One region of the Ensifer sp. MJa1 genome, then DNA from elsewhere that is predicted to be linked to it. Evidence: riboswitches for the same ligand, from Rfam matches in the RefSeq annotation. Region 1 holds a riboswitch; the other holds the start of a gene.
What was found. A riboswitch is a leader RNA that binds a small molecule or an ion and turns the genes downstream of it on or off. The one in region 1 is predicted to bind FMN.

Region 1 (6,201 bases):
CATGTCGTTCCTTGTGAACAAGGACCTCGTCAAGGAATCTCCGAAGGACTGGGCTGACCTGCTGAAGCCGGAATATACCGGCCAGGTCGCTCTTGCCGGCGATCCGCGCGCTTCGAACCAGGCAATCCTCGGCGTTCTCGCCGCTGGTCTTGCCAAGGGCGCAAAGGCAGGCAAGGAAGCCGGTGAGACCGGCCTCGGCTACTTCGCCGAACTGAACAAGGCCGGCAACTTCGTTCCGGTCATCGGCAAGTCCGGCACGCTTGCCCAGGGCTCGACCCCGATCATCGTCGCCTGGGACTACAACGCTCTCGGCTGGGCCAAGACGCTTGCCGGCAACCCGCCGACCGAAGTCGTCGTTCCGGCCAGCGGCGTTCTCGCCGGCGTCTATGTTCAGGGCATCTCGGCCTATGCGCCGCACCCGAACGCAGCGAAGCTCTGGATGGAGCACCTCTATTCCGACGAAGGTCAGCTCGGCTGGCTCAAGGGCTTCTGCCACCCGGCTCGCTTCAACGCCATGGTCAAGGCCGGCAAGGTTCCGCAGGAGTTGATCGACGCCCTGCCGCCGGCAGCAGCCTATGAAAAGGCCTACTTCCCGACGCTCGAAGAAGTCGACGCCAACAAGGCTGCCGTCACCGGCGGCTGGGATGCCGTCGTCGGCGCGAACGTCCAGTAAGTCTTTCCACAGTCCTGTCGCCCCGGCCGGTTTTCCGGTCGGGGCGCATACGTTATTTGCAAGAAATTCAATTCTTTAGACCATCAATTACGCCCGCATCGATTACGCGGCTTCACGGGGGCGAACGGAATGTCATCTGCGAAACCCGACGCCAGCCCGCCTGCGCGTCGCCTACCGCTTCACTGGCTGGGTATCCTACCCTTTGCCGCCTTCGTGACGCTGTTCCTGATCCTGCCGACGATGAAGATCGTCATCGGCGCCTTTCAGACGCCGGAAGGCAGCTTCACATTCGAGAATATCCGCGGCCTGTTCACGCCCTCGATCCTTGCCGCCTATTGGATCTCGATCAAGATCAGCATCGCCTCCGCACTTCTCGGCTGCCTGATCGGCTTTGCCATGGCCTCTGCCATCGTCTTCGGCGGACTGCCGAAGGGCATCCGCGGGCCGCTTTTGACCTTCTCGGGCGTTGCCTCCAACTTTGCCGGCGTGCCGCTCGCCTTCGCCTTCCTCGCGACGCTTGGCCCCGTCGGCATCGTCACCGTCTTCCTGCGCTCGAACTTCGGCTTCGACTTGAGGATGCTCGGCTTCAACCTCCTGTCCTTCTGGGGGCTGACGATCACCTATCTGTTCTTCCAGATCCCGCTGATGATCCTGATCATCACGCCGGCGCTCGACGGGCTGAAGCGCGAATGGCGCGAGGCGGCGGAAATCCTCGGCGCCACGGGCCTGCAATACTGGCGCATGGTCGCCTTCCCGATCCTGCTTCCCTCGCTCCTCGGCACGCTCGCACTGCTCTTTGCCAATGCCTTCGGCGCGGTTGCAACCGCGATCGCACTCACCGGCTCGTCGCTGTCGATCGTGCCGATCCTGCTCTTTGCCCAGATCCGCGGCGACGTGCTTGGTAATCCGCATCTCGGCTATGCGCTTGCCTTCGGCATGATCGTCGTTACCGGCATCGCCAATGCGATCTACATCTGGCTGCGGGGCCGCAGCGAAAGGTGGCTGAAATGAAGAAGATCTGGGCCTGGGGGGCTCTCCTGTTCGGCCTCCTCTATTTCACCCTGCCGCTCATCGGCATGACCAACTTCTCCTTGAAGATGCGCCGCGGCGAATATTCCTTCGACGCCTATCAGAAGGTCTTTGCCGACCCGCGCTTCCAGGAGACCTTCACCTATTCGGTGCTGCAGGCGCTGTTCACCATCGTCTTCGGCGTACTGCTGGTTGTTCCGACCGCCTACTGGGTCCGCCTCAAGCTGCCGCGGCTGCGCCCCGTTATCGAGTTCATCACGCTGCTGCCGCTGGTCATCCCGGCGATCGTCATCGTCTTCGGCTATATCCGGCTCTACAACACCTCGAGCTGGCTGCCGCTGACGGGCTCGCTGACCGGCACCAACATCCTCCTGATGTTCGGCTATGCGACGCTTGCGCTTCCCTACATGTACCGCGCCGTCGACACTGGCCTTCGCACCATCGACGTCGGCACGCTCACCGAAGCGGCCCAGAGCCTTGGCGCCGGCTGGACGACGATCCTTGCCAAGATCATCTTGCCGAACGTGCTGGTCGCGGTGCTTTCGGGCGCCTTCCTGACGTTTGCCATCGTCATCGGCGAGTTCACCATGGCGGCGCTTCTGAACCGACCGGCCTTCGGCCCCTACATGCAGCTCTTGGGCGCCAACCGCGCCTATGAGCCGGCGGCTCTCGCCGTTATCGCATTCGGCATCACCTGGGGCTGCCTCGGCCTCATCCAGCTCGTCTCGCGCTTCCAGAAAAGCGCGCCTCCTAAGGCCTGAGGACCGCACCAATGAGTTTTCTGTCACTCACCAGCATCAAGAAGTCCTTCGGCCCGGTTCAGGTCGTGCATGATTTCAACATGAACATCGAAAAGGGCGAGTTCGTCTCCTTCTTGGGCCCGTCGGGCTGCGGCAAGACGACGGTTCTGCGCATGATCGCCGGCTTCGAGACGCCGACCAGCGGCAAGATCGTCATCAACGGCAAGGACCAGAACGCACTGAAGCCCAACCAGCGCAACATCGGCATGGTGTTCCAGGCCTATGCGCTGTTCCCCAACATGAACGTGCATGACAACGTCGCCTTCGGTCTGAAGATTGCAGGCACCGAGAAGTCGCAGATCGACGCACGGGTGAAGCAGATGCTCGGGCTGATCAAGCTCGACCATCTGGCGGACCGCTTCCCCTACCAGCTCTCCGGCGGCCAGCAGCAGCGCGTGGCGCTTGCCCGCGCCATTGCCGTCAAACCGCAGGTGCTGCTGCTCGACGAGCCGCTTTCGGCACTAGACGCCAAGATCCGCGTCTCGCTGCGCGAGGAAATCCGGCAGATCCAGCAGCAGCTCGGCATCACAACGGTCTTCGTCACCCATGACCAGGAAGAGGCGCTGTCGATCTCCGACCGCATCGTCGTCATGAATGCCGGCCGCGCCGACCAGATCGGCACCCCCTTCGAGATCTACAACACGCCGGCAACGCGCTTCGTCGCCTCCTTCGTCGGCACGCTCAGCATCATCGAGGGCAAGGTCGCGGACCCGGCATCGGGTGCGGTGACGATCGGCAACCAGCAGATCGCGCTGAAGGACCCGATTGCCGGCATGAAGGGCGGCGACAGCATATCGCTGGCGCTGCGTCCCGAAGCAGGCTCGATTGCCGAAGGTGCCAAGGGCGATACGGCCCTTGCCGGCGAAGTCGTCTCGACCAGCTTCTTGGGCTCGGTCATCCGCACGCGCCTTCGCGTCGGCGGCGACGTCATCTCCTTCGACATGTTCAACAATCCGGGCGTGGCCCCGCCGGTTTCCGGCGACAGCGTCACCCTGCGCTTTGCCGCCAAGGACCTGCTCGTCATTCGCGAGTAGCAGGCTGACGCCATCGGAACGATTTCTTCCGATGGCGTCGAACCCTGGAAAATTCTGTCGTGATTTCCAGCATTTTCGTCGCAGCGCGCGTTTGACCGCCCACGCTCGCGCTATATAGTCGCGTTGTTCTCAGGGCGGGGCGAAATTCCCCACCGGCGGTAGCGGCCGAAAGGCTGAAGCCCGCGAGCGCCTTAGGGTTTCACCCCTGGGGGTCAGCAGATCCGGTCAGATTCCGGAGCCGACGGTCACAGTCCGGATGGAAGAGAGCAAGCAGGAACGTGGGCCCCGCAACGGGTCCCCGCGCGCATGCATGTTCGCCCGACGGGATCATTGGAAAACGCCAAACCCTGAAAGGCTTGAGACCATGACCATTCTTTCCCACCCCGCCGCCAAGATCGCGATCGTCCGTGCCCGCTGGCACGCCGACATCGTCGACCGCGCGGTCGATGCCTTCGTTGCACAATGGACGAAGCTCGGCGGTTCGGCAGCCGACGTCGAGATCTTCGACGTGCCCGGTGCGCTCGAAATCCCGCTGCACGCGCAGACGCTGGCCAAGACTGGCCGTTATGCCGCGATCCTCGGCACCGCCTTCGTCGTCGACGGCGGCATCTACCGCCACGACTTCGTCGCCGGTACCGTGCTCGACGCCATGATGCGGGTGCAACTCGACACCAACGTGCCGGTGCTTTCGGCCGTGCTGACGCCGCATAATTTCCAGGAAAGCGAGCCGCTGATCACCTTCTTCCGCGAACACTTCGTCGCCAAGGGCACGGAAGCCGCCAACGCCTGCGCCCAGATCCTCGACGCCCGTGCCAAGCTGGCGCTGATCAACGCCTGATCGGCCCTCGAGACATCGGCTGCCCCTCATCCGCTCGGTGAGGGCCTGCCCCTCATCCGGCTGCCGCCACCTTCCCCGCGCGCGGGGAGAAGGACACATGTGGCGCCCTTTTCGCTGCCAAGAACCCGCCCTCGCCACCTTCGGTCAATTAGGTTTCCGGTGATGGCGCGACGAGCGAGAAGTCGAAGAAGATCAGCAAGCAACCTCAGGAATCGCGACGCGGTTGTCCCTGCACGCGAATACGCCCGGCATCGCTGCCGGGCGCGTCGTCACGATGCCTGAGGGAGGATCAACGGGCGTCGCGATTTCAGGTTTAGAGGCCGATCAAAAGTGTTTTGGGTCGGACCGACCCAAAATCACCGTGATCACAAGGGGGAGCGGGAGGCCGTTGGAAGACCACTCCCCCTTCTGCTCATCCCGCTCTGACAGCGTCGAGCCGGTCGATCGCCCGGACGTTGCCGGCGGACGGGCCTTCCGGATCGAACTCGGATGCAAGCCAGGTATCGACGATCGCCTTCGCCAGCTCGGAACCGATGACGCGGGCACCCATGGTGATGATCTGGGCGTTGTTTGACTTCGCGGCTCGCTCGGCCGAATAGGTGTCATGCGTGAGCGCCGCACGGATGCCCGGCACCTTGTTGGCCGAGATGCACACACCGATGCCGGTGCCGCAAAACAGGATGCCGCGGTCGTGCTTGCCTTCGACGACCTGCTGCGCCAGGTTCTGCGCGAGATCCGCATAGAAGCCGGACTGGCTGAGGTCCACGACTTCAACATCGGACCTGCCGCCGAGATGAGCGGCGATGACATCCAGCAGGGGCTTGCCGGCGCTGTCTGCCCCGATTGCAATCTTCATGATTGTTCCTTTCCTAAGAACCTGCCGCGGCGAAAGGCTCAGATCGCCCTTGAGACACGCTGCAGAATGTCGAGATAGCCAGTGACATCCCAGGCGGAGCGGCCGATGAAGAGACCGTCGATATGCGCCTGAGCGATGAGTTCTTCGCAATTGCCGGGGTTGACGCTGCCGCCGTAGAGCACCGGCACGCGTGCGCCGAGCGCCGCTTCGGCCACCTCGGCAATGCGCTTGTGGCGCTCGTCGGCGTAGTCTGCGGTCGCGGGGATGCCGTTGACGCCGATCGCCCAGACCGGCTCGTAGGCAAGCAGGATGGTCGCCGCCTTCGCCTCGCCTTCGAGAAGCTGAAGCGCGCCTTCGACCTGGCGCTTCAGCACCGCGTCCGCCTCGCCAGCTTCGCGCTCGGCAAGTGTCTCGCCGATGCAGATCAGCGGCACCAGGCCGTGGCGCACGGCGGCTGCCGTCTTCAGGCCGACAGTGCGGTCCGTTTCGCCGAAATGCTCACGCCGTTCGCTGTGGCCAAGCTCGACCACATCGAGATTGCAATCCGAAAGCATCAGCGGCGAGACCTCGCCGGTCCAGGCGCCAGCATCGTCCCAATGCATGTTCTGGGCGCCGACCTTGACGCTGGTGCCGGCAAGCCGCGCCTTGACCTCACGCACCGCCGTAAACGGCGGAATGACGAAACGCTGGATGCGTTCGTCGCGCGCCGCATCGGCAGCCACCAAGCCCTCGGCAAAGGCCATCGCCTCGGCGAGCGTCTTGTTCATCTTCCAGCTGGTGCCGACCCAGAATGCGGACATGCTCATGCCTTCTCCTTGGAATTGTCGATCCTGACCAGCCGGATGCCCGCCTCTCCAAGCGGTGCGGCATGTTCGCGCGCCAGCTCGGCGCCGGTCAGCACCGCGTCGAAGGCATCGAGCCCGGTCAGGAAATGGAGCGCCGAGCGCCCGAATTTGTCGTGATCCACCAGC
Region 2 (6,153 bases), on a different contig from region 1:
CTTCTTGACGACAGGAAGTTCACCGCCAAGGGCCGCCGGCTTCAGTTCCGACAGGGCGACGCGATAGATCTTCTTCAGCTTGGCAGCCTGACCGATCAGGTTGTCGCGCTCGATGATATAGGCATAGTCGCCGTGAACGGAGATTTCCGAGAGGCCGACCCAGCCGTCGCCGGCTTTTTCGAGCGGATAGCGCACGGCGCCCCACTCTTCGCTCTTCGGATTGTAGGAGACGAGCTTGACGAAGCCCTTCTCGTCGTCCTTCCACTCGCGCTGCACGGCCATCCAGAGCGTCTGGTCGTCGCCTTCGCCAACGAGCGAGATGCCTTCGAAGCCGAAGCGGGTTTCACTGGCGCGCAGAGCTTCCGGAAGGGCGATTTCCTTCTTGATCTCGCCCTTCTTGTTCACGTGGAAGAGCGCGTGGCTATAGAGCTTGTCCGAATTGCCTTCGGAGACGAGCCAGAAGCCCCCTTCCCCGTCATTGGCAATGCCTTCGATGTCGAGCTTCTGGGCCGGTGCGCCGTCACGAGTGATCGCCAGCGCTTCGGTGACCAGCGCCGGCTTTTGCGTGGCGTCGATCGTGAAGATCGTCGGCTGCGACGAGAAGACCGAATCGTTGACGGCGCGCAGGAAGCCCGGCTTGTCGGCAACGGCTGCGAGACCAGACAGTGCACCGAAACCGATCGGCAGGCCGTCCTTTTCGGCAGAACGGACCTGCGGATAGGCAGCTTCGCCTTCGCCGCGCTCATAGATCATCACGTGCGAGCGGGCACCGCCGTCTTCGCCGAGATCGACCTCATTGGCGGTGGCAAGCAGATTGCGCGACGGAATGGCAACGGCACCCTCGGGCGAAATGCCCGACGGCAACAGTTGCAGAAGCTGCGGCTCCGCACCGGTGTCCTTGTAGACGCCGACGATCGAGGCGCGCTCGGATAGGACGAAGAACAGGTTGTCGTCACCGAACTTCGCCGCTTCCAGGCCCTCGGGCTCGATGCCCTTGGCCGAGGAGCGCTTCTCGGGATAGTGGCCGATCGCAGCGATGGCATGCTCGAAGCTCGCACCTGCCTCGTAGACAACCTTGCCGGTCGTATCGAAGATCGTGAAGCCGCGCGAACCACCCTCGTAGTCGCCTTCGTTGGCAACGACGATACGGTTGTCGTCGAGCCACTTCACGGCATCAGGCTCGCGCTTGCGGCCGGGCTGCTCGTCCTTGAAGGCAATTGCGCCGTTGCGCTTGGCGTCGATGTCCTTGAGGTCGACGGTGCCGGCAGAGAAATGCGTCTTCACGGTCGCCGTCTTGCCGTCGATGATGACGATGTGGTTGTTTTCCTGCAGCGTAAGCGCAATCTCGTCCTTGCTGTTGAAGGCGACGAATTCCGGCTCCGGGTCTTCGCCGGCAATTTCGGAAAGGCCCGTCAGCGTCACGCGCTTCAGCGAGGCACAATCGGCGACGCCGTCCTTCAACGACAGGATCACCAGGTCACCGGCCGGCATCTGCGGGATCTGGCCGTCATTGACCTCTTCGTCGCGCTCGTTTTCGATGGCGATGGCTGCAAGCGTGCCGTCCTTGTTGATGGCGACCGAATCCGGCTGACCGCCAAGATCACAGGTCGTTTCCACCTTCTTCGACGCCAGGTCGACAACGGCCAGCAGACCGGACGGCTTGACGAAGCTCTCGCGCGTGTTGACTGCGACGAACACCTTTGCGCCGGCAACGGCAACGGACGTCGGCTCGCCATCAAAGGCAACGACGCCCGCCGCCTTCGGTGCCTTCGCGTCGGTAATGTCGATGAGGCCGATACGCTTGCCCGGGCTGTCGGAATAAACAAGCGTGTTGCCATTTTCGCTGGCCGTGATGATCTCGGCGGAGGTCGCCGCCTTGCGGGCATCACCTTCCGGCAGGTTGTCGGCGACAGCGAAGGAGGCTACGCGGTTGAAGACGGGCTCGGCGGCCGCGGGAAAGGCGGCTGAAGCGAGAAGGACGGCGGTAAGCGCCGTCATGCGCGATACAATGGTCATGAAATCCCCCATGTGCGTGCGAACACTGAAAACATGGGGGTTCTGCGCGATGGCGATGACAGCCGAATGACAGCCGGCAGCTTTTGCACCGTTCAGGTTGCAGCGGCCACCTGCTCTCGCCGCATCTCGTTGCGCATGATGAACAGTGACGCGCCCAGAATGAAGGCGGCGCCGAGCCAGAGATAGCCTGTCGGCGCATAGCCAAAGACGAGCCAGCCGGCGAAAACGTTGAGCGGCAGCTTCAAATCATCGAAGGGCTGCACATAGGCTGCGTCCGCAACCGTGTAGGCGAGCGTCAACAGATATTGCGCAAACACGGTCAACACGCCGGCAAGCACCAGCAGACCAAGCGCCATTCCGGTCGGGACGGCAAAGCCTGCGGCAAGCGCAATCGCACCGTTGATCGGCGTCAGCAGCACGAGGAGCCAGATGGTGATGGTCTCGGGGCGCTCGCTGCCGGTCAGGCTCTTGGTGATCAGCGACGATGCGCCCCAGAGCAGCGCCGAAAGGATCGGCAGCAGGGCTGCCCAACTGAAGCCATCAGACCAGGGCTCCAGAATGATCATCGCACCGGTGAAGCCAACGGCCGTCGCCAGCCAGCGCGCCGGCCCGACGCGCTCGCCGAGAAACAGGCGGGCGCCGAGAATGATGAAGAACGGCGAGGTCATGACCAGGCCGATCGCCTGCCAGATCGGCACGTGGGCAAGGCCGGAAACCCAGGCTCCGACACCGAAGGCGGCTAACGCCACACGGACGACGTGCCGCCACGGGTAACTGGTCCGCATCGCCGATAGCCCTGCCCGCCACAGGAACGGCAAGGAAAAGAGAAAGGCGAAGGCGTACTGCCAGAAGGCGGTGGAGGCTGCGGGAAAGCCGAGCTTCATCGTCAGCCATTGGGTGGCGACATTGAGACCGGCAAAGGCCACACCCGCCAGCACCATAAAGCCGGCGCCGACCATGGCACGGGAGGAGGAAAGGCCGAGGGAAGTCTGGTTCATGTCATGCATCCTGAGAAACGGACAAACACAAATCAGGACGCATGAGCGCAAGGCGCAACGCCGGGCGTTCCCGCCCTTCGTGCCCGCGATCATTCTCTTTCATCCGGACTGTGACCGTCGGCTCCGGAATTGCACCGGATCTGCTGACCCTCCCCTCGAGTGTCGAGAGCGAGGCGCTCGCGGGCTTGGGCTCGAGGCCCTTACCGCCGGTGGGGACTTTCACCCCGCCCTGAGAACGGCTGAGCCGTAGAGCAAATGGCACGCCCCTGCAAGGGCCGCCTCAAAATGCGAAAGGGTCCGGCTTGCGCCGAACCCCCGAATACCTGGACTGCCGGCCTCGTGTCCGGCTGCCAAGCAAATCTGATCAGCCGTTGACGGCGTCCTTCAGGCCCTTGCCGGCCGTGAACTTCGGCACGTTGCGCGCCGGGATGTCAACTTCCGCACCCGTGGACGGGTTGCGGCCCTTCGAGGCTTCGCGGCGCGAAACCGAGAAGTTGCCAAAGCCGACCAGGCGAATGTCGCCGCCGTTCTTCAGCTCGCCCTGGATGGTCTCGAAAACTGCATCAACTGCAGAAGATGCGTCGGTCTTGGAAAGTCCGGCCTTCTCAGCAACGGCAGACACGAGCTCATTTTTGTTCATGTTTCCACCCCTTTCAGATTGGTTCGAAACGACTGTGTTTTAAGCCGCGGCGGCTTACGCATCGCCCGCGTCTTGCCATTCCCAATTGCGCCTAATCCCTTGGAATGCAAGGCTTGCAGCGCGTTTTTACAACAAAAAAGACCGGCCAGAGGCCGGTCTTCCCAGTTTTTCTGTAATTTCGGCGCTGCCTGTGGTCGGCAACGCCCATTTCAGGGGCCCGTCAGTGGGCGATCGAGGAACCCGCCTCGTCCTGCGAATCGACCGCTGCAACGGTTGCCGGCTCGTTGGCCGGGTCCCATTCGATCGGCTCGGGCCTGCGCACCAGCGCGTGCTCGAGCACTTCGCCCATGCGCGAAACCGGGATGATCTCGAGCGAGTTCTTCACGTTGTCCGGAATCTCAGCGAGATCCTTGGCGTTCTCCTCGGGGATCAGCACCTTCTTGATGCCGCCTCTGAGAGCCGCCAGCAGCTTTTCCTTCAGGCCGCCGATCGGAAGCACGCGACCACGCAACGTGATCTCGCCGGTCATCGCGACATCCTTTGAAATCGGGATGCCGGTCATGATCGACACGATCGCCGTTGCCATCGCGACGCCTGCCGACGGACCATCCTTCGGCGTGGCGCCTTCCGGCAGGTGCACGTGGATGTCACGCTTGTCAAACAACGGTGGCTCGATGCCGAAATCGATCGCACGCGAGCGGACATAGGAGGCCGCCGCCGAAATCGATTCCTTCATCACGTCGCGCAGGTTGCCCGTGACCGTCATGCGGCCCTTGCCGGGCATCATGACGCCTTCGATCGTCAGCAACTCGCCGCCGACCTCGGTCCAGGCAAGCCCGGTGACCACGCCAACCTGATCGTCGCGTTCGGCCTCGCCGTGGCGGAACCGTGGCACGCCCAGGTAATCGTTGATGTTGTCAGCGGTAACCTCGACCTTCTTGGTCTTGCCCTTGATGATTTCGGTCACGGCCTTGCGGGCAAGCTTCATCAGCTCGCGCTCGAAGTTACGGACACCAGCTTCGCGCGTGTAGGTCTGGATGACCGCCATCAGCGCCCCGTCGGTGACCGAAAACTCCTTCGGCTGCAGTGCGTGATCGCGGATCGCCTTCGGCAGCAGGTGCCGCTTGGCGATTTCCAGCTTTTCCTCTTCGGTGTAGCCGGCGATGCGGATCACTTCCATGCGGTCCATCAACGGCGCCGGAATGTTCAGCGTGTTGGCCGTGGTGATGAACATCACGTTGGACAGGTCGTATTCGACTTCTAGGTAGTGGTCCATGAAGGTCGAGTTCTGTTCCGGATCCAGCACCTCGAGCAGAGCCGACGACGGATCACCGCGGAAATCCTGGCCCATCTTGTCGATCTCGTCGAGCAGAAAGAGCGGGTTCGACCGCTTCGCCTTCTTCATCGACTGCACGACCTTGCCGGGCATGGAGCCGATATAGGTGCGGCGGTGACCGCGTATCTCGGCTTCGTCACGAACGCCACCGAGCGCCATGCGCACGTATTCGCGGCCGGTCGCCTTGGCGATCGACTTGGCGAGCGAGGTCTTGCCGACGCCCGGAGGGCCGACGAGGCACAGGATCGGGCCCTTGATCTTCGACGAACGCGCCTGAACGGCGAGATATTCGACGATGCGTTCCTTGACCTTGTCGAGGCCGAAGTGATCGGTGTTGAGCACGTCTTCGGCGTGGTTCAGGTCGGTCTTGATCTTCGACTTCTTGCCCCACGGCAGACCCAGCAGCCAATCCAGGTAGTTGCGGACGACGGTCGCTTCCGCCGACATCGGGCTCATCTGGCGCAGCTTCTTCAGCTCGGCATCGGCCTTCTCGCGGGCTTCCTTGGAGAGCTTCGTCTTGGCGATGCGCTCCTCGATCTCGGCCATTTCGTCGCGGCCATCTTCGCCGTCGCCGAGCTCCTTCTGGATCGCCTTCATCTGTTCGTTGAGGTAGTACTCGCGCTGGGTCTTCTCCATCTGGCGCTTGACGCGCGAGCGGATGCGCTTTTCGACCTGCAGAACGGAAATCTCACCTTCCATGAAGCCGAGCGCCTTCTCCAGGCGCATCTTCACGCTGGTGGTCTCCAGCATTTCCTGCTTTTCGACGATCTTGATCGACAGGTGCGAGGCGACCGTATCGGCGAGCTTCGAATAATCTTCGATCTGGCTCGCGACACCGACGACCTCGGGCGAGATCTTCTTGTTGAGCTTCACGTAGCTTTCGAACTCGGAAACGACCGAGCGGCTCAGCGCCTCGATCTCGACCGGATCTTCGGTCGGCTCGTTGAGCGTGTGTGCTGAAGCCTCATAGAATTCTTCGCGCGTCGTGTAACCGTCGATCTTGGCACGCGCGCGGCCCTCGACCAGCACCTTGACGGTACCGTCGGGCAGCTTCAGCAGTTGCAGAACGTTGGCAATGGTGCCGACCTCGTAGATCGCGGACGGTTCCGGATCGTCATCGGTGGCGTTGATCTGGGTGGCAAGCATGATCTGCTTGTCGGTGC

Region 2: another riboswitch for FMN. It lies ahead of MKZ91_RS31340 (DMT family transporter); the one in region 1 lies ahead of MKZ91_RS16645 (6,7-dimethyl-8-ribityllumazine synthase).

Annotation. Positions count from the first base shown of each region.
Region 1 covers NZ_JAKUMO010000011.1:107,571-113,771, reverse strand. The annotation lists gene MKZ91_RS16665 (ABC transporter substrate-binding protein) at 1-673, shown strand, start outside; gene MKZ91_RS16660 (ABC transporter permease) at 803-1,684, shown strand; gene MKZ91_RS16655 (ABC transporter permease) at 1,681-2,463, shown strand; gene MKZ91_RS16650 (ABC transporter ATP-binding protein) at 2,475-3,536, shown strand; FMN riboswitch at 3,658-3,808, shown strand; gene MKZ91_RS16645 (6,7-dimethyl-8-ribityllumazine synthase) at 3,901-4,374, shown strand; gene derI (D-erythrulose-4-phosphate isomerase) at 4,787-5,230, opposite strand; gene MKZ91_RS16635 (triose-phosphate isomerase) at 5,269-6,036, opposite strand; gene MKZ91_RS16630 (DeoR/GlpR family DNA-binding transcription regulator) at 6,033-6,201, opposite strand, start outside.
Region 2 covers NZ_JAKUMO010000051.1:530-6,682, reverse strand. The annotation lists gene MKZ91_RS31345 (esterase-like activity of phytase family protein) at 1-2,028, opposite strand, end outside; gene MKZ91_RS31340 (DMT family transporter) at 2,109-3,023, opposite strand; FMN riboswitch at 3,102-3,255, opposite strand; gene hupB (DNA-binding protein HupB) at 3,379-3,654, opposite strand; gene lon (endopeptidase La) at 3,875-6,153, opposite strand, start outside.